Regions from separate parts of the Dietzia timorensis genome, predicted to be linked through region 1. Evidence: predicted binding sites of a transcription regulator. Region 1 holds the regulator's gene; the other holds the start of a gene.
What was found. The regulator LexA, encoded in region 1, represses DNA repair genes until DNA is damaged. The targets are predictions, from matches to a motif close to CGAACANNTGTTCG.
Positions count from the first base shown of each region.

Region 2: the regulator LexA is predicted to act here: its motif matches at 2,711-2,724, upstream of BJL86_RS14360 (HNH endonuclease signature motif containing protein).

Region 1 is NZ_CP015961.1:1,944,461-1,952,928, reverse strand. It holds gene miaA (tRNA (adenosine(37)-N6)-dimethylallyltransferase MiaA) at 178-1,116, shown strand; gene BJL86_RS08915 (IclR family transcriptional regulator) at 1,113-1,859, shown strand; gene BJL86_RS08910 (malate synthase G) at 1,962-4,160, opposite strand; gene dapF (diaminopimelate epimerase) at 4,356-5,234, shown strand; gene hflX (GTPase HflX) at 5,254-6,648, shown strand; gene lexA (transcriptional repressor LexA) at 6,645-7,343, opposite strand; gene BJL86_RS08890 (hypothetical protein) at 7,617-8,102, shown strand; gene nrdR (transcriptional regulator NrdR) at 8,292-8,468, shown strand, end outside.
Region 2 is NZ_CP015961.1:3,094,891-3,103,358, reverse strand. It holds gene BJL86_RS14375 (hypothetical protein) at 1-1,062, shown strand, start outside; gene pyrE (orotate phosphoribosyltransferase) at 1,107-1,661, shown strand; gene BJL86_RS14365 (lysoplasmalogenase family protein) at 1,658-2,422, shown strand; gene BJL86_RS14360 (HNH endonuclease signature motif containing protein) at 2,901-4,463, shown strand; gene BJL86_RS14355 (SDR family oxidoreductase) at 4,516-5,367, shown strand; gene BJL86_RS14350 (TrmH family RNA methyltransferase) at 5,389-6,045, shown strand; guanidine-III (ykkC-III) riboswitch at 6,093-6,157, shown strand; gene BJL86_RS14345 (DMT family transporter) at 6,172-6,486, shown strand; gene BJL86_RS14340 (DMT family transporter) at 6,489-6,827, shown strand; gene BJL86_RS14335 (esterase/lipase family protein) at 6,870-7,877, opposite strand; gene BJL86_RS14330 (DUF6157 family protein) at 8,029-8,430, shown strand; gene BJL86_RS14325 (TetR/AcrR family transcriptional regulator) at 8,411-8,468, opposite strand, start outside.

The DNA of each region.
Region 1 (8,468 bases):
TCGCAACCGATGTGGACGCTCCTTTCCGACTTCGTGGCAGGAGAACCGCCGATATCGGCGTCGCACGCCGCTCCTTTCGGTGTCGGCTATCACACCGCTCGCTGGGCGATCTCCTCCGAGAGGGTAGACCCTCTTCTCCATACGTCAGGATCAAACGGCGTGCCACACGACGAAGAGTTGTCGCGGCCAATCGTCATCGTCGGACCCACGGGGACCGGCAAGTCAGATCTAGCGTTGAACCTTGCCGAGGAACTGGGCGGCCAGATCGTGAACCTCGACGCGATGCAACTCTACAAAGGTATGAATATCGGCACGGCAAAAGTGCCGCAATACGAGCGTCGAGGGATCCCGCACCATATGTTGGATGTACTCGACGTCAACGAGACCGCGTCGGTAGCCGACTATCAGCGCGATGCCCGCGACATCGTCGAACGCATCAGAGCCAGCGGACAGACGCCCATAGTCGTCGGCGGCTCGATGATGTACTACCAATCACTCATCGACGAATGGAATTTTCCAGAGACCGATCCGTCGGTCAGGGCGCGTTACGAATCCAGGCTCGAAGAGATCGGAGTCCAGGCGCTACACGCGGAGCTGGCCGCGAAGGACCCCGAAGCGGCCAAGACAATTCTCGACACCGATCCACGCCGAACGGTTCGCGCTCTAGAGGTCATCGAACTGACCGGGAAGCCCTTTGCCGCGTCCCGGCCCACCATCGGGAAACCTCGTTGGGACGCGCACATTTTTGCTCTCGACATGGAGACCAGCGAGCTCGATTCGAGGTTGGAGCAGCGCACGAGAAGGATGTTCGAGCAAGGCTTTATCGATGAGGTACGACACCTCGTTCCCAAGGGGCTCAGAGATGGAGTCACGGCGAAACGAGCGATCGGATATTTGCAGGTGCTCGAGCTCCTGGACGAATTCGGGGACAGCGAACCAACGGCGAGCGCCGTCGAGGACGCTCTCGATCAAACATTCATCGGCACACGCCGCTACGTTCGGCGCCAGCGCTCATGGTTCAGGCGGGACGCGCGGATCCGATGGTTGGACGCAAACGCGGATGCGACTGGGTCTCTTGTGGACCAGGCACTTCGAACAGTGAGGAAACGCTCGTGAGTACTCGGGAAACGGTGCAGTCGGTTACACGCGCTGCGGCGATCATCGAAGCGGTCGTGTCCGAGGGCGGGATAGTCTCGCTCAAGACCATCGCCGAAAAGACCGGACTAGCCGCGGCGACCGTCCACAGATTGGCTTCGACTCTTGTAGAGACCGGTCTGCTACGGCAAGCTCCTGGCCGCGAATATGTCCTTGCCCCGACTCTCATGTGGGCCGGTGGCGCAGCGCAATCGGTAACCAAGCGCTGGGCCGTGCCCATCCTGCAGCAAGTTGTCGATGCGACTGGGGAGACTGCCAACCTCGCCGCGCGAGAAGGCGACAAGATCGTCTATCTTGCTCAGGTGCCGAGCCCGTATTCGATGCGGATGTTCACCGAAGTAGGCAGGCGGGTCGATCTCCACTGCACCGCAGTTGGTAAAGCACTGTTGGCTAATCGGGAAGATTCCGAGGTGCGTAAACTATTGGCGCGGACAGGGATGCGCCGGTACACCTCTTCGACGATTACCTCTCCTGACGAATTTATCACCGAACTCGATACCGCGCGAAAGAATGGTTTCGCCGGCGATGAATCCGAACAGGAAGAAGGCGTGCGATGCGTGGCGGTATCCCACGGTTCTGGGCGTTCTGCGATCGCGATATCGGTGTCAGGCCCGGAGGCGCGGTTCACCTACGACAAGCGTGAGGGCGCCGCTCAAACGATTGCCTCGGCCATTGCCGCGAGTCCGTTTCTTCCGCCGGACTGACCGGGGCGTCGCTTACTCTCGAACACGACGAAGCGCCCCGGAGAATCGCCATGGTGGACGATAGCTCGCGGGGCGCTGTGCCGCTCTGGTCACCAGCCGTTACTAGCCAAGCGCAGCGGTGTTGTTCGCGCCGTGCTTCGCCTTGAACTCGCGGCGTCGTGCATGCAGAATCGGCTCGGTGTAGCCGGAGGGCTGCTCGCCGCCCTTGAGAATCAGGTCACGAGCGGCGTTGAAGGCCACGGAGTCCTCGAAGTTCGGGGCCATGGGGTAGTAGTTCGGATCCCCCTCGTTCTGCCCGTCGACCAGCTGCGCCATGCGCTTGAGCTCCTCGATAAGGAACTCCTCGGTGATAACGCCGTGGCGCAGCCAGTTCGCGAGCATCTGGCTCGAGATTCGAAGCGTTGCGCGGTCCTCCATGAGGTTGACGTCATGGATATCCGGCACCTTGGAACAGCCGATTCCCTGGTCGATCCAACGAACGACGTAGCCGAGAATCGATTGGCAGGAGTTGTCGACTTCCTGCTTCTTTTCTTCCTCGGTCCAATCGGCAGACGGGGCCAACGGCAGCTCGAGGATGTCCTCGGGCTTGACGCGGCGTCCCGCGGAGCTCAGCTGCTCCTGGACCTCGAGGACGTTCACGCGGTGGTAGTGCGTGGCGTGCAGCGAGGCACCGGTGGGCGAGGGAACCCAAGCCGTGTTCGCTCCGGCCTTCGGCTGGCCGATCTTCTGCTCGAGCATTTCGGCCATGAGGTCGGTCTTGGCCCACATACCCTTACCGATTTGGGCGCGACCACGGAGTCCTGCGGCGAGCCCCTCGTCGACATTGTAGTTCTCGTACGCGGACATCCACGCCGCCGAGCGCATATCGCCCTTGCGGACCATGGGTCCGGCCTCCATCGAGGTATGGATCTCGTCGCCGGTGCGGTCGAGGAAGCCGGTGTTGATGAACACACAGCGAGTGTTTGCGGCCGCGATGGCGCGGGACAGGTTGGCCGAGGTGCGGCGCTCCTCATCCATGACGCCCATCTTGATGGTGTTCTCGGGCAGATCGAGGAGCTTCTCGACGCGGCCGAAGATCTCCGAGGTGAACGCGACCTCGTCAGGGCCGTGTTGCTTCGGCTTGACGATGTAGATCGAGCCAGAACGGGAGTTGCGGTGCGTATTGCCCTCGGCGATGCCGTGCAGCCCGCACAGCGAGGTGACAATGGCATCCATGATGCCCTCGGGGAGCTCATTGCCCTCGGCGTCGAGGATGGCCGGGTTCGTCATGAGGTGACCGACGTTGCGCACGAGCAGCATGGAACGTCCGTGAAGATTGAGCTCTCCGCCGTCAGGCGTGGTGTAGGTGCGGTCGTCGTTGAGGACACGCGTGATCGTCTTGCCGCCTTTTTCGAGCTTGTGGGCGAGGTCTCCGCGCATCAGGCCGAGCCAGTTGCGGTAGCCGTGCACCTTGTCCTCGCCGTCGACGGCGGCGATGGAGTCCTCAAAGTCCATGATCGTAGACACGGCGGACTCGACGACAACGTCGGAGATGCCGGCCGAATCGGATTCGCCTGACGGGGTCGAAGCATCGAAGACGATGTCGATGTGGAGCCCGTTGTTGACGAGAAGCACGTTGGTCGGGGACGCCGCGTCGCCGAGGTAACCGGCGAGCTTGTCCGGATCCGCCAGGCCCGTGGTCGAATCGTCCGCGAGGGTGACCTCCAGCTTGCCGTCCACGATGGCGAAGGATTTAGCGCCGACGTAGCTTCCCGATGCGAGCGGCACGACGTCGTCGAGAAATTCACGGACCCAGGCGATGACCTTGTCACCGCGGACCTTGTTGTATCCCTTGCCCTTTTCTGCGCCGCCATCCTCGGGGATGGCGTCCGTGCCGTACAGAGCGTCGTAGAGCGAGCCCCAGCGTGCGTTCGCCGCATTGAGGGCGAAGCGAGCATTGAGGATCGGCACGACGAGCTGCGGCCCGGCAATCGTAGCCAGCTCCGCATCGACGTTCTCGGTCGTGACCTTGGCGTTGTCGTCCTGGGGGAGGAGGTAGCCGATCTCGCGAAGGTAATCGAGGTACTTGTCCTGGTCGACTGCGCCCGGGTACTCGCGGTGCCAGTTGTCGAGCTTGGCCTGGAATTCCTCGCGGATATCGAGCAGTTCGCGGTTGCGCGGAGCGAGGTCGGTGAAGATCTCGGACACGCCCTGCCAGAACGAGTCGGCGTCGAGGCCGGTTCCGGTAATGGCCTCGTTGTTGACGAAGTCGTAGAGGACCTTGTCGATCTGGATATTGCCGACGGTAATGCGCTCAGTCATGTGCGCTGACCTCCCTGTAATTAGTGGGTTGGATCGCGATGTTCCTACCGCCGAGTTTAATTCGCGAGCTCTAGAGCATGGTAGGTCAGGTTCCGCATTGCGGAATTACTTTGGCCAGGCATTATCATCACGAATATGACGAGTTTCGACCCGAAAGCTATAGCATCGGCAGGCGCGACAGACGACGCGCGGGAGATCAAATTTCTCAAAGGCCACGGGACTGAGAACGATTTCGTGGTCGTTCTTGACGAGTCCGCGTCGCTACGGCTTTCCGAGGTATCGATTCGTTCGATCACGAACCGTCGTTCGGGCATCGGGGGCGATGGAATCCTCCGGGTCGCGCGGGCCGGCGACCTGCACGCGGCAGGAGAACTTGATGCCATTCCCGGTGGTGTCGACGCTGGCGATTGGTTCATGGACTACCGCAACGCCGATGGCAGCATCGCCGAAATGTGCGGTAACGGCGTACGCGTATTCGCGCATGCCCTGGTTGCCACGGGGCTCGCCGACGCCGGGGAGATCCGGGTGGGCACGCGTGCCGGACTTCGTCCCGCCACGGTCAGCGACGTGACCGCCGAATCGGCAACGGTATCGGTGTCGATGGGTGTTCCCGAGGTCCTCGGCGTCTCGACGGTCTCCTTCGAAGGTCACACGTTCGCAGGTTTGGCGGTGGACGTCGGGAACCCGCACGTCGCTGCGATAGTTCCACGTATGACGCCGGAGTCCCTCGCCACCTTGCCTGTCGATGTCTCGCCGAGCTTCGACGAGGGCTTCTTCCCGAATGGCGTCAACGTGGAGATCTCCACTCCGCTGGTCGACGGCGAGGTGACGATGCGCGTGCATGAACGTGGTGCAGGAGAGACCCGCTCATGTGGAACCGGCATCGTGGCCACCGCGATCGCGGCGCTCGCCGACGCAGAGCAGAATGACGGCACTGTGGTCGTCAACGTCCCGGGGGGCCGGGTTCAGGTCGAAATCGTCGACGGCCACGCGCAGATGACGGGACCTTCGCGCCTCGTCGCTCTCGGAACTCTCGGTGAACATTTGTTGAAGGCGGATGACGTGCGAGAATAGACCTCGTATGACGAACCCTTTGCACTCTGATCATGACCCGTCCACCGGCGAACTCCAGTTGGAGGAACGCTCGTCTCTCCGGCGCGTTGTCGGCCTGTCCACCGAACTACAGGACATTAACGACGCGGAGTACCGTCAGCTACGCCTCGAGCGTGTCGTCCTCGTTGGTGTATGGACCGAAGGGTCCTCCGCGGAGGCCGATTCCGCGATGGCAGAACTGGGCGCGCTAGCAGAGACTGCAGGCTCGATGGTGCTTGATGCGGTGATCCAGCGCAGGGACAAGCCTGACGCCGCCACATACATCGGCTCCGGGAAGGTCAAAGAGCTCCGCGAGATCGTCGACGCCACGGGCGCCGATACCGTGATCTGCGATGGTGAACTCACACCGGGCCAGTTGATCGCGCTCGAGAAGGCGGTCAACGTCAAGGTGATCGATCGAACGGCGTTGATCCTGGATATCTTCGCTCAGCATGCGACGTCTCGCGAAGGTAAGGCCCAGGTATCGCTCGCGCAGATGGAGTACATGCTTCCGAGGCTTCGCGGCTGGGGTGAGGCGCTCTCACGTCAGGCCGGCGGTCGCGCGGGGTCCAATGGCGGCGTGGGGCTTCGCGGTCCCGGTGAGACGAAGATCGAAACTGATCGTCGTCGAATCCGTGAGCGCATGGCCAAAGTCCGCCGCGAAATTCGAGGAATGAAACAGGCCCGGCTCACCAAGCGCCACCGCCGGCGGGCTACGCCGGTGCCGTCCATCGCTGTTGCCGGATACACGAACGCGGGGAAGTCCAGTCTCGTTAACGCGATTACCGGCGCCGGGGTGTTGGTGGAGGACGCCCTCTTCGCGACACTGGATCCGACGACACGGCGGGCTGAACTTCCCGACGGACGGGCTGTGGTGTTGACCGACACCGTCGGTTTCGTCCGGCACCTCCCGACTCAGCTTGTCGAGGCATTCCGCTCCACGCTCGAAGAGGTGGTCGACTCGGAGTTACTTGTGCACGTCGTCGATGGCTCCCACGCGTTTCCTATGGCGCAGATCGATGCCGTCCGCGCCGTGATTCGCGACGTTGTGGCCGAACAGAACGCTGAGCAGCCGACGGAACTGCTCGTCATCAACAAGATCGACGCCGCAGACCCGCTGGTCCTTGCCGAGTTGCGCGCGGTGTTCAAGGATGCGGCGTTCGTTTCCGCGACATCGGGCGAGGGGATCGAGGCGCTCCGACATACGCTGGCCGAGTACATTGCCGAAACCGACGTCACGGTGACGCTGGAAATTCCCTACTCCCGTGGTGAGATCGTCTCCCGCGTGCACTCCGAGGGTGCAGTCGTGCACGAGGAGTATTCGGACCAGGGAACGGTGGTTACCGTTCGTCTTCCGGAATCGGTGGCAGGCGAATTGGAGGAGTTCCGCCGCTAGATACGGCGGAACACAATGATTACCTTGCCGAGAATCGTGGCGTAATTACCCGGGATCGGTCTGAAGGCTTCGTTGGAGGGAACCAGCCACACGCCGCCCGATGATTTGTCCAGCGTTTTCACGGTGGCCTCGCCGTCAATCATCGCGGCGACGATGTCGCCGTTCTCTGCCACCTGCTGCCGTCGGACGACGACGTAGTCACCATCAAGGATGCCTGCGTCCCGCATCGACTCGCCGACGACCTTGAGAATAAAGGTTTCGCCCGATCCGACAAGTTCTTCGGGCAAAGGAAATACAGCTTCGATTTCTTGCTCCGCGAGGATCGGTCCGCCCGCGGCAATACGTCCGACGACCGGAACGAAAGCGGGATGCGAGGCGCCACGTGGCAGCTGAGCGCGACGTGAGGGCTGGCGTGACGAACTAGGCGAGCGCACATCGACCGCGCGAGGCTTATGCGCATCCCGAATGAGGTACCCCTTCTTCTCGAGAGCGCGAAGCTGATAGGCCACCGACGACGTCGACTGCAGACCGACGGAGTCGCCGATCTCGCGAATGCTCGGCGGATAGCCGTGCTCCTCGATCGCGTCATTGATGACGGTCATGATCATTCGCTGCCGATCGGTCAGCTCTTCCTTTGCGGTGCGTGCCATGCCGGGTTCCTCACTGGGTAGCTCGAGCGGGCCACTTTCGAACATTGGGCCGGTGTGCGTGTAGCTTCATTCGATAGCATACCGTTCGAATCGTAATTCCGACATACACGTGTTCGATCCGCGTGTTGCTTTCGCGGTTTGGGCTTGAATGCAGGTCAAGGAACCACGAGACCCCAAACAGGGGTAATTCCTCCGGCCACGAAGAGCTTTCGTCGGCGAAATTGTCGGACCCGTTTCGTAGAACTAAGACACGAACAAAAGCGGCACAGATTTTCGAAACGCCGCATCAGACGAAGTGTGGTCCGAAAGGAATGGGAAATGACTATTCACATGGAACGGCCCAGTGTGCCCGAGGAATTGACCGCCGATCGCCAGAACGTCCGTAACTCCGGCCTTGCCGTCAAAGGTTTCAAGCAGGTCGCAGATGAACGTAGCCGTATCGACAACACGACCGTTGCGGCCCTTCGCGATCATGGTCTCCGAAGCCGGTCGGGTACCAAGGCGGAACGGTTCGAACGACTTTCTGTGGGGCGCGATGCAGGGCGCCGCTTCGACCGCTACACATCTGTGGCGAAGCGGGGAGCTTCTGAGCGGTATCTTTTCTCGAGTGCCAATTTCGATCGCATGGCACCAGATGTCTGCATACCGACCAGTGCACGCGGCAGGGACTCAGTTCGGCGCGAAGCGGTCGATTTCCGGGCGCCAACGCAGCGGTCGATCGAGCGTATGCAGACTATTACCGCTGCCGCACTGGGCGTCATCGCCGGCTTCGTTCTCTTCCTGTTTCTCTTGTACGCGAGTTAGAAGAAGCGTCTGCTCGCTGCATTGGGGATGGGACGGATGCCGTGTACTGCGAACCGAGGGGATTGAAGTTACGGGAGTCAGCTCGCCCCAACATCTAGTGGTGAGTATCGGATTAAAGCACCCGGGCGTACCATAGGTTGTAGCCGAGACGGCAGAGACCGTCGTCGTGGAGCTACGAGGAGTCCCGAGATGTTTTGCCCTATGTGCCACAAGGCGGATTCGCGAGTCATTGATTCACGAACGGCCGATGAAGGCCTTGCGATCCGCCGGCGAAGAGAATGCACATCTTGCGGTCATCGATACACCACCATGGAAGCTCCGGTGCTCATGGTGAGTAAGCGCAGCGGCGTCACCGAGCCGTTCAGT
Region 2 (8,468 bases), 1.2 Mb from region 1:
GGCGACGATCTCGAGCCGGCGCCGGTGGATCCCAACGCCGTCCCGTTCGAGCCCCGCAAGCCGGGCCGCGCCGGGCATCTCCGGCTGGTGAAATCGGCGGGTGAGAACGAGCCGGAGCAGGGCCGCTCCGGCAACAACAGCTCCGACGAGAACACCTCCGATGACGGCGCCGGGGGAACGACCGCCGGTCTCGCCGCGGGCGCGGCGGGCCTTGCGGGAACCGCGGGACTGGCGAGTGTGGCCGGCTCCTACTCCAGCGCCGAGGACGGCGGCGAAGGCGGGGCCGAGAAGGATGCACCGTCCGACGTCATGAGCGATAGCGATGCGCAGGCCGCCGACCAGGACGAAAGCGAAATCGAAAATGACGCCGCTACAGAAATAGAGCCGGATCCGTTCGAAGCGGCGATGCGCTCGGACTCCGTGCCGGCGGACCGCGGGGACGTGGCTGCGGACTTCCTCCCGCAGCGCGATCCGGTGCCGCGACCGAGCCGCGCGACCGCGGCTCGGTTCGGCGACGGCGACGGTATGCCCGCGCTCGCGGAGCCGTCGATCGGTTCGCACGGAGGGGCGGACGACGAGTTCAAGCCGCTCGGCAGCACCGGGGAGGAACCAGAAGAGTCGCGCGAGTCGATCTCCGAGGAGGTGCGCCGCTTCGAAACCGCGCGCACCGAGGCGCCAGCGGCTCCGGAACCCGAGGGCACGGCGTTCGAACTCACAGGCGGTGCAGCAGAACGGGAGTCGGAGACGGATACGCGGGAGAGCGGTTCGCAGAAGTCGGGTGAATCTGCGGCGCCCACCGCTGATGCCGGCACTTCGGCCACGTTCGCCCCCACCCCGCGTGCGGCAGGTTCGGGCGGGGGACGTCACCGCCGTGCCGACGACGAGGACGAGGCCCGCGACGAGACCGGCGACGAGGCCGACTCCGACGTCTCTTCCGCACCCGAATTCCCGCGCGTCGGCGGCAGTGCGCTCGACCCGGATTTCGTCGAAACCACCAGGTTCCGCGCCCCCAAATTCGGCGGCGGTTCGCACCGCAGCGACCGGAGCGGCGACGAGTCCTAGCGCTCGCTAGGCTTGAAGCGACGCTTTAGACGAAGGGAAACCACGTGAACACACCGACGCTCGATCCCCAGAACCGCCAGCGCCTCGCCGAGCTGGTCAAGGAACTGGCCGTCGTCCACGGTAAGGTCACGCTTTCGTCGGGGCGCGAGGCCGATTACTACGTGGACCTGCGGCGCGCGACGCTGCACCACGAGGCCTCGCCGCTCATCGGCACACTGCTGCGCGAGCTCACCTCCGACTGGACTTTTGACGCGGTCGGCGGGCTCACCCTCGGCGCCGACCCGGTCGCGACCGCCGTCATGCACGCCGCAGGCCGACCGATCGATTCCTTCGTCGTCCGCAAGGAGGCGAAAAAACACGGGATGCAGCGCCGCGTCGAAGGCCCGGACATCGTCGGTAAGCGGGTGCTCGTCGTCGAGGACACGACCACCACGGGCAATTCACCTCTGACGGCGGTCGAGGCGTTGCGCGATGCCGGCGCGGAAGTCGTCGGCGTTGCCACGGTTGTCGACAGGGCGACCGGCGCCGATCAGGTGATAGCCAAGGCCGGCCTGGAGTATCGTTCGGTCCTCGGCCTCGCGGACCTGGGCCTCGAATGACCAGGTTCGACGCTCTCCTCGGCTACGCGGAAAGTATCTCCCGTGTGGCTTTCGAGGCGATAGATTCGGGCCGTGCCTGGGCTTCAAACGTATTCCTCGGCAGCGTCGCGGCAAGCGAGTTGTCGGCCGCGACCGGGATTCGCGGCCTCAATCTCGTGGCAAAACCGCTCATACTCCCAAGTCTGACGGCGCACAGCCTCTTCCGCTCGCGCGACTGGGCGCCCCTCGAAACCGGGCTTTTCGCTGCGATGGGCGCCTTCCATGCTGCCGGCGACATCGTCTTGCTGCGAGAAACAGACAAGGGTCGGTTCGAGTCGTTGACTCCCGGCGCCATCGCCTTCGCCGCCGGACATGCCGCCGGAATCGCCCTCTACGGGAGCCGAGGCGTGCGCTGGAATCCGCGCGCTACCGCCATCAACGTGGCTCTCGGGGCGGGCGTTGGTCTCGGGCTGAGCGCAATGGCTAAGAAAGCCACGATTCACCAGTTCGTGCAGGGCGCTTATGCCGCACTTTTGCTCGAGTACGTGAGCCGCGGGATTTCCACGGTTGGGCGCGATGACTGGGACACGGATTCTGCGCGCACGATTGCCGTTGGTTCTGTGGTGTGGGCGGTTTCCGATGCACTGATCGCGGTGCGGCTCGCCACCCGCGACGGCTCGGTTATACGCCGCGTCCTCAGCGTGGCGGTGATGGATTTCTACGGCAGCGGCCAACTGCTTACCCAGTCGGGGCTCGTCCGCGCGCTGAACGCGCGACACTAGATCGCCTCGCGCACTTCCTGACTCAATACGCATTTCTATGCAGCACCTTTGTGCTCTTTCTGCTGCTCATTGTGCCCAAAACTTTATCAAGTAGCGTACCCCACTGATCGAACAGTCGCGCTAGTGTTATACCAGAAGGTTAGCCGGTTTGGTTAAACAAGGAATCGACATGGGTGTGCATGCAAAGCCAGCTTCTCCCGCAAATAAACAATCTGACCAGTTCAAAAATGTTGGACCGGTCGAACGCCGTAGTCATCGAGACGACGCTTCCGATGGACGAGAAGCAATCGAACATATTGTTGATGCAATAGATTCTGTTCGATTTAAAATCGAAAATGAGGGATTGAAAAACTCCGAGGTTGCCGAGGCGATTCAACACACGGTGAGGTGCGTTCTCACGCTTTCAGCGCATCTCGAGGACGGCAAAGAAAGGGCCAACGTATTCAATGTCGTAGCGAGCTCCGCCGTAGGAGCGTCAATGCAACAGGCGATGAATATCCTTCGAGAGGCGGAGGCACGGTTCGAGGACGCGATGCGGGATGATCCGCCACAGAGCAACGAGGAGTACTCGAAAATCGACCCCGAAACCGTGGCGTCCGACCAGATCGCCGTCGAGCACAATGTCACGAAGTATCGGGCGAACAAGCTGCTTCTCAACGCGATTCTCGTGCACCGCTGCACCCATGTGTGGAACGCGATGATGCGGGGCGAGATCACTGCCGAAATCGCCACGCGAATCGGTAAGGAGCTCCAGCACGTCACCGATCCCATGCTTCGTGCGGAGATCGAGGCCAGGATCTTGGATATCGCCGTGAAGCAAGGGCGTTGTGCGCGCTGGTCCGCGGGAATGACCAAGCGGTTGCACCACATCATCCACAACGTCGACCCCGATGCGCTTCGCTCTGACGATAAGGAAGCACAGCGAGGTCGTCGCGTCAGCACCTGGTCCCCGAATTCCGCAGAGACCGTGGTCGAGGCGAACCTGCCCACGGTGGAAGCGGAGGCGGTCTGGAGCGCCGTCGACGGCCTCGCCGCGCAGTGGTCGCAGGTCGAAGGAGAGGAGCGAACCGTCAGTCAGCGTCGAGCAGACGCGCTGGTTCAGATGGTCACCGGGATCGATAAGCGGCCAGCCGGCGATTCGACCCCTATCGGCGCTCACTGCTGCACGCCGCAGGTCACTCTGCTCGCCGATTTGGGCGCTGAACGAGCGCGCGACCGGGCATTCACCTCCAACGGCGCCACGGTGCGCGAACGGCTGGACGACCTGTTGGACGCAGCGCAGAAGGCGACTCTCACGGTGGTCCCGTTCGAAGCCGAGGAAGACGGTCAGGATCTGCAGCAGCTGTGCGACGGGATCGCTCGGTTGGTCGGGCAGATCGCAGCGGAAACGACCTACACGCCGTCGACCGCGCTGCGCAGAATGGTGGTTGCGCGCGACGGCACGTGCCGATTCCCTGGGTGCAATGTGTCCGCGCACAAGTGCGACCTCGACCACGTGAAGCCGTTCAACCACGATCATCCGATGCTCGGTGGGCTCACACGGGAAGACAATCTCATTGCCCTGTGCCGCCGGCATCACCGAGACAAGACGCACGGCACCAGCACCTACAAGCTGGAAGCGGACGGTTCGGTTTCGGTGAATCTGGGGCAGGGGACGTGCGGTACAAGTGAGCCGAATGGCCTGCGCGGACTCGGGCGTCAAGAAAGGGGTTTCGAGTACCCGACGCAAGGGGAAAGCCGGGCGAGCCAGCTTCGCGCAATCGTCAGTGCAGCATCAGCACTTCTCGAACTTCTTCAAGACCTTGGAATGCCGGCATCGCCTAGACGCGAAGCGGGGTTCACGCCCAGGGAGGGTGCCTCCGGCGCTGGAGATGCGCGCTCGTGCGTCTTCAAGTCAAGGGAGACGAGGGCCCAGAGGAGAGAACGTGCGACGAGGTCTTTCCGGGCCGACGCGGCAAGCCGGGACCACGGACGTGTGCTCGGCGGGAATGCTCTGGATCCGAGGCGCCTCGCCGGTCACCTCGAGGAGCCGCCCTACTGATGGGCTGGTGACCTGCGAAAGGTTGAAGTTGGTGCAAGGTAACGTGAATTGCATGACTCCGGGAAGCGGACACAAGAAGTCCAAGATCGATGTGCTCGCGCGCAAATTGGGACGCAGGTCCCGGCAAGAGCCACGTGGCGGCCAGCGGACAGTGCTAATTACCGGCTCCGGGCGCGGGATTGGTCGGGCGACCGCCGAATACTTCGCGGCACACGGCTGGAAAGTGGGAGTCTTCGATATCGACGCCGACGCTGTGTCCTGGGCTTCGGGTCCGGAGTACGTTGCCGGCGTAATCGACGTGACCTCGCCAGGGTCCTGGGAGCAGGCGCTCGCGCAGTTCGCCGAAGCTACCGGAGATCGACTCGATGTGCTGGTGAATAATGCCGGCATCTTGTATGGCATGCCCTTCATGGAAGCCAGTTTCGCTCGGGATTCAGCTCTCGCCGACGTCAACATCAAGGGTGTGTATTTCGGAGCGCGCGCAGCGTTCGGCCTACTTCGGAAAACCCCAGGCGCCGCATTGGTCAATGTCGCTTCGGCATCAGCGATCTACGGTACGCCGGAGATGGCCACCTACTCGTCGACAAAGTTCGCAGTAAGGGGCATCACGGAAGCGCTCGACCAGGAATGGGCGGCCGACGATATCGTCGTCCGTTCGGTCTGGCCGCTCTACGTCAAGACCGCAATGCTCGACGGCGTTTCGACATCGGGGACCTCGCGCCAGGGCGTCAACCTCACAGCTGAGGATGTCGCCAGAAAGGTGTTGACCGCAGCAACCGCGACCAACCCGTTTGCACCAGTTCATTACCCGGTCGGACTCAAGACGACGCTGCTCTACCACGGCTCACACTTCGCGCCTTCTCGTGTCTCGCGCGCTCTGAACTCGCTGCTCGTCGGCGACTAGGTCGAGAGAGAATCCGAAGAGATGAGCGAAGGAGATCCGGGCCCAACTGAGTGGGGCGACGGCAAGGTCGGGCTCGGCCCGTGGGCCGAGGAATACCCTGAACTGAACGTGCCGACGGATGAGCGTTACGACCAAGAGCTGCTTACCGCGGGGGACCGTCGAAACGTCGTCGACCACTACAGATATTGGACTCGCGAAGCAATCGTCGCCGACCTCGACCAGAGACGACATCCATTCCACGTCGCCATCGAGAATTTCGAGCATGACGCAAATATCGGCACCGTCGTGCGAACCGCCAATGCGTTCCTGGCGGCTGAAGTCCACATCGTCGGCAAACGCCGCTGGAACCGCCGGGGCGCCATGGTGACCGACCGATACCAGCACGTTCGCCACCACTCAGACGTTGCGACCCTCGTCGAATGGGCTCGCGCCGAGGGCTTGGCGGTCGTCGCGGTCGACAACGTTCCCGGTTCCGTTCCCCTGGAAAAAGTCGAGCTTCCGCGCGAATGTGTTTTGCTCTTCGGCCAAGAAGGGCCCGGTGTAAGCCCGGACGCACGAATGACGGCGGACGTCACGGTCTCCATCACGCAGTTCGGCTCCACGCGCTCTATCAACGCGGGCGTCGCGGCAGGCATCGTCATGCATTCCTGGATCCGCGAACACGCCCACATCGAGTAGTAACAAAACCAAGTTGCCACGATCCCCGGCTCTCGTTACCTTGGATCGTGGAGCTCGGTCATTGGGCTCGCGGACGAGGGAGCAGTACCCGCAAAGCGAAAAGACTGCCACCAAGGAGTCCTTCCGATGGCATGGGTCATTTTGGTGGCCTCGGGCATGCTCGAGGCCGTATGGGCCGCCGCTCTTTCGAAGTCGAATGGCTTTAGACGGCTACGCCCCTCACTACTATTCTTCGCAGCCCTCATCCTCAGCATGGGTGGACTTGCCTGGGCAATGAGAGAGCTGCCGACGGGTACCGCCTACGCGGTGTGGACTGGCATCGGCGCGGTGCTCACCGTGCTCTGGGGGTTCTCGACCAGGCAGGAAAAGGCGACAACCGCTCGCCTCGGTTTACTTGTGCTCCTGGTCGGTTCGATTATCGGCCTCAAGGTGGTGAGCTGACGATGGCTTGGCTAATTCTCGTAGTGTCCGGGGTGTTCGAAGCCGTATGGGCCACTGCGCTCGGCGAATCCCACGGTTTCTCCCAGCTCGGTCCGACAATCGTGTTTCTCGTGGCGCTTGCTATCTCCATGGCGGGGCTTGGCTGGGCGGCCAAGCACATCCCGATCGGCACCGCCTACGCGGTCTGGGTGGGAATCGGGACGACCCTCACCGTCGTGTACGCGATGGCTACGGGAGCCGAGCAGTTCGCCTGGCTCAAGGCATTGTTCATCGCGGGCATCGTGCTCGCGGTCGTCGGGCTCAAGCTCGTCCCCGACGGAACTCGCGAACGCGAAAACTGACCGAAAGCCCACACGATGTCCCTTCCCCGCGGCATCCCTCGTCTATGACGTCGGAGGCGCCGGGTTCGGCGGGACCGCTCCTATCGCCCCGTGCAGTGGCGCCGTGGATGCGCAGCGCGGTGTGCGCGGGTGAGAGGGATCGAGCGCATTCAACACATAATCGGAGGCGCGCGGCGACGAAGGCAGCGAAGCGTGGTCGGACCAGTCGGCCTCGCAGCCGTCCTGGACGACGACGTTCGTCACGGCGTAACCGGGGGCATCAGGGCCTGGGAGCTGACCCGAGGTATACGGGATGACCGCCTCGTCGTATCTGGTCGAGATGTTCGTGTACGAGACCCCGGGAGCGTACGGTGTGCCTTCGTCTCCGTACAGCGCCCTCAAATAGTCGGACCCGGAGAGCATGTGTGGGATCGACTCGAGAGGCGACTGTTCCAGCGCGCCGCGTGTCCGGTCGTCGAGGAGGCGCTCGGCGAATCGCTGCCCGGTTCCCGCCCACGGTCCTGCGAGTGAAACGACGGAGCCCACGCGCCCTGGGCGCTGGCGTTTCGCCACGTCTCCGCTTACCAGCGTCCCCTGGGAATGCCCAACCAGATCGACTTGTTCTGCCCCGGTTGCCGCGAGAACAGCGTCGACGAATTCGGCCACCGCAGGAACGGAAACCTCGGGAAGTGATCGCACTCCGCCGACCGCCGAGAGCGGCCAGTCGGCGTCCTGGTGGTTTCCGTACGTCAGCGTGAATACGCAGTAGCCCTCGTTGTGCAGCAGCGGACCCAGCGTCGCCCAATTGTCGGCTCCGCCACCGAAGGTTCCGTGTACGAGGACCACGGGCCGCGGGTGTGCGTCGGTCGTTCGGCATGACCAGTCGTTCGCCCCCGCGAGCGGCGCCCCGGGCTGGGTGATCTCCTTCACCGCCCCGGACATGAAGGTGTAGGGGACGGGCAGTTCGGGCCGATCGGCAGTAGCCGGCTGCGCGGCGGCGACGGCCGTGAGTGAAAGAGCCGCCGCAGCCATCGTTGAAGCGACGATTTTCGACAGGGTTCTATGCGTCATGCTTCGGGAGCATAAGCGCGCCGCACAGTCCTTAGCTGGGCTTACGGAAAATAGGCCTAAACGGTTCCACTTCGTGCGCACAATTGTCGGAGCGGGGGAATAGATTGACCGCTGTCGGCACGTCAGCCACCGCTGCCCAGGGAGGCACGCAATGCACACCACCAACTACGTTGACACAATCATCACCCCGCCCGCGGATACGCGCGCGAATGCGGCAATCACTCCTCCGACCGGTAAGCGAACGGTCGCCGAGCTTCAGTTCGAGCGCCTTTTCGGGCACGACTACGAGTGGACGAGCGACGAACTGCTTTTCGACGTGCACTGCGAGCGGAAGGGCATCGAAGAACCGGGTCGTGCCGCCGCGCGGGAAGAATTCTTCGCCAAGGGGCAACCGTGCCTGCGCACCTCGCCGCTCGCGAAGACGTATGGCTGGGCCTTCCACTTCGACCATTCGGGCAAGATCGCGCTCGTGCCGATGGGTTCGGAACAGCTCGAAAGGATGACGGCGCTGGAAGCGATTACGGTTCGCAGCGCTATGCGTGCGTCTCGTTGATCGGTAGTTCGCTATCGACCTCGGGACACTTGTCCGCC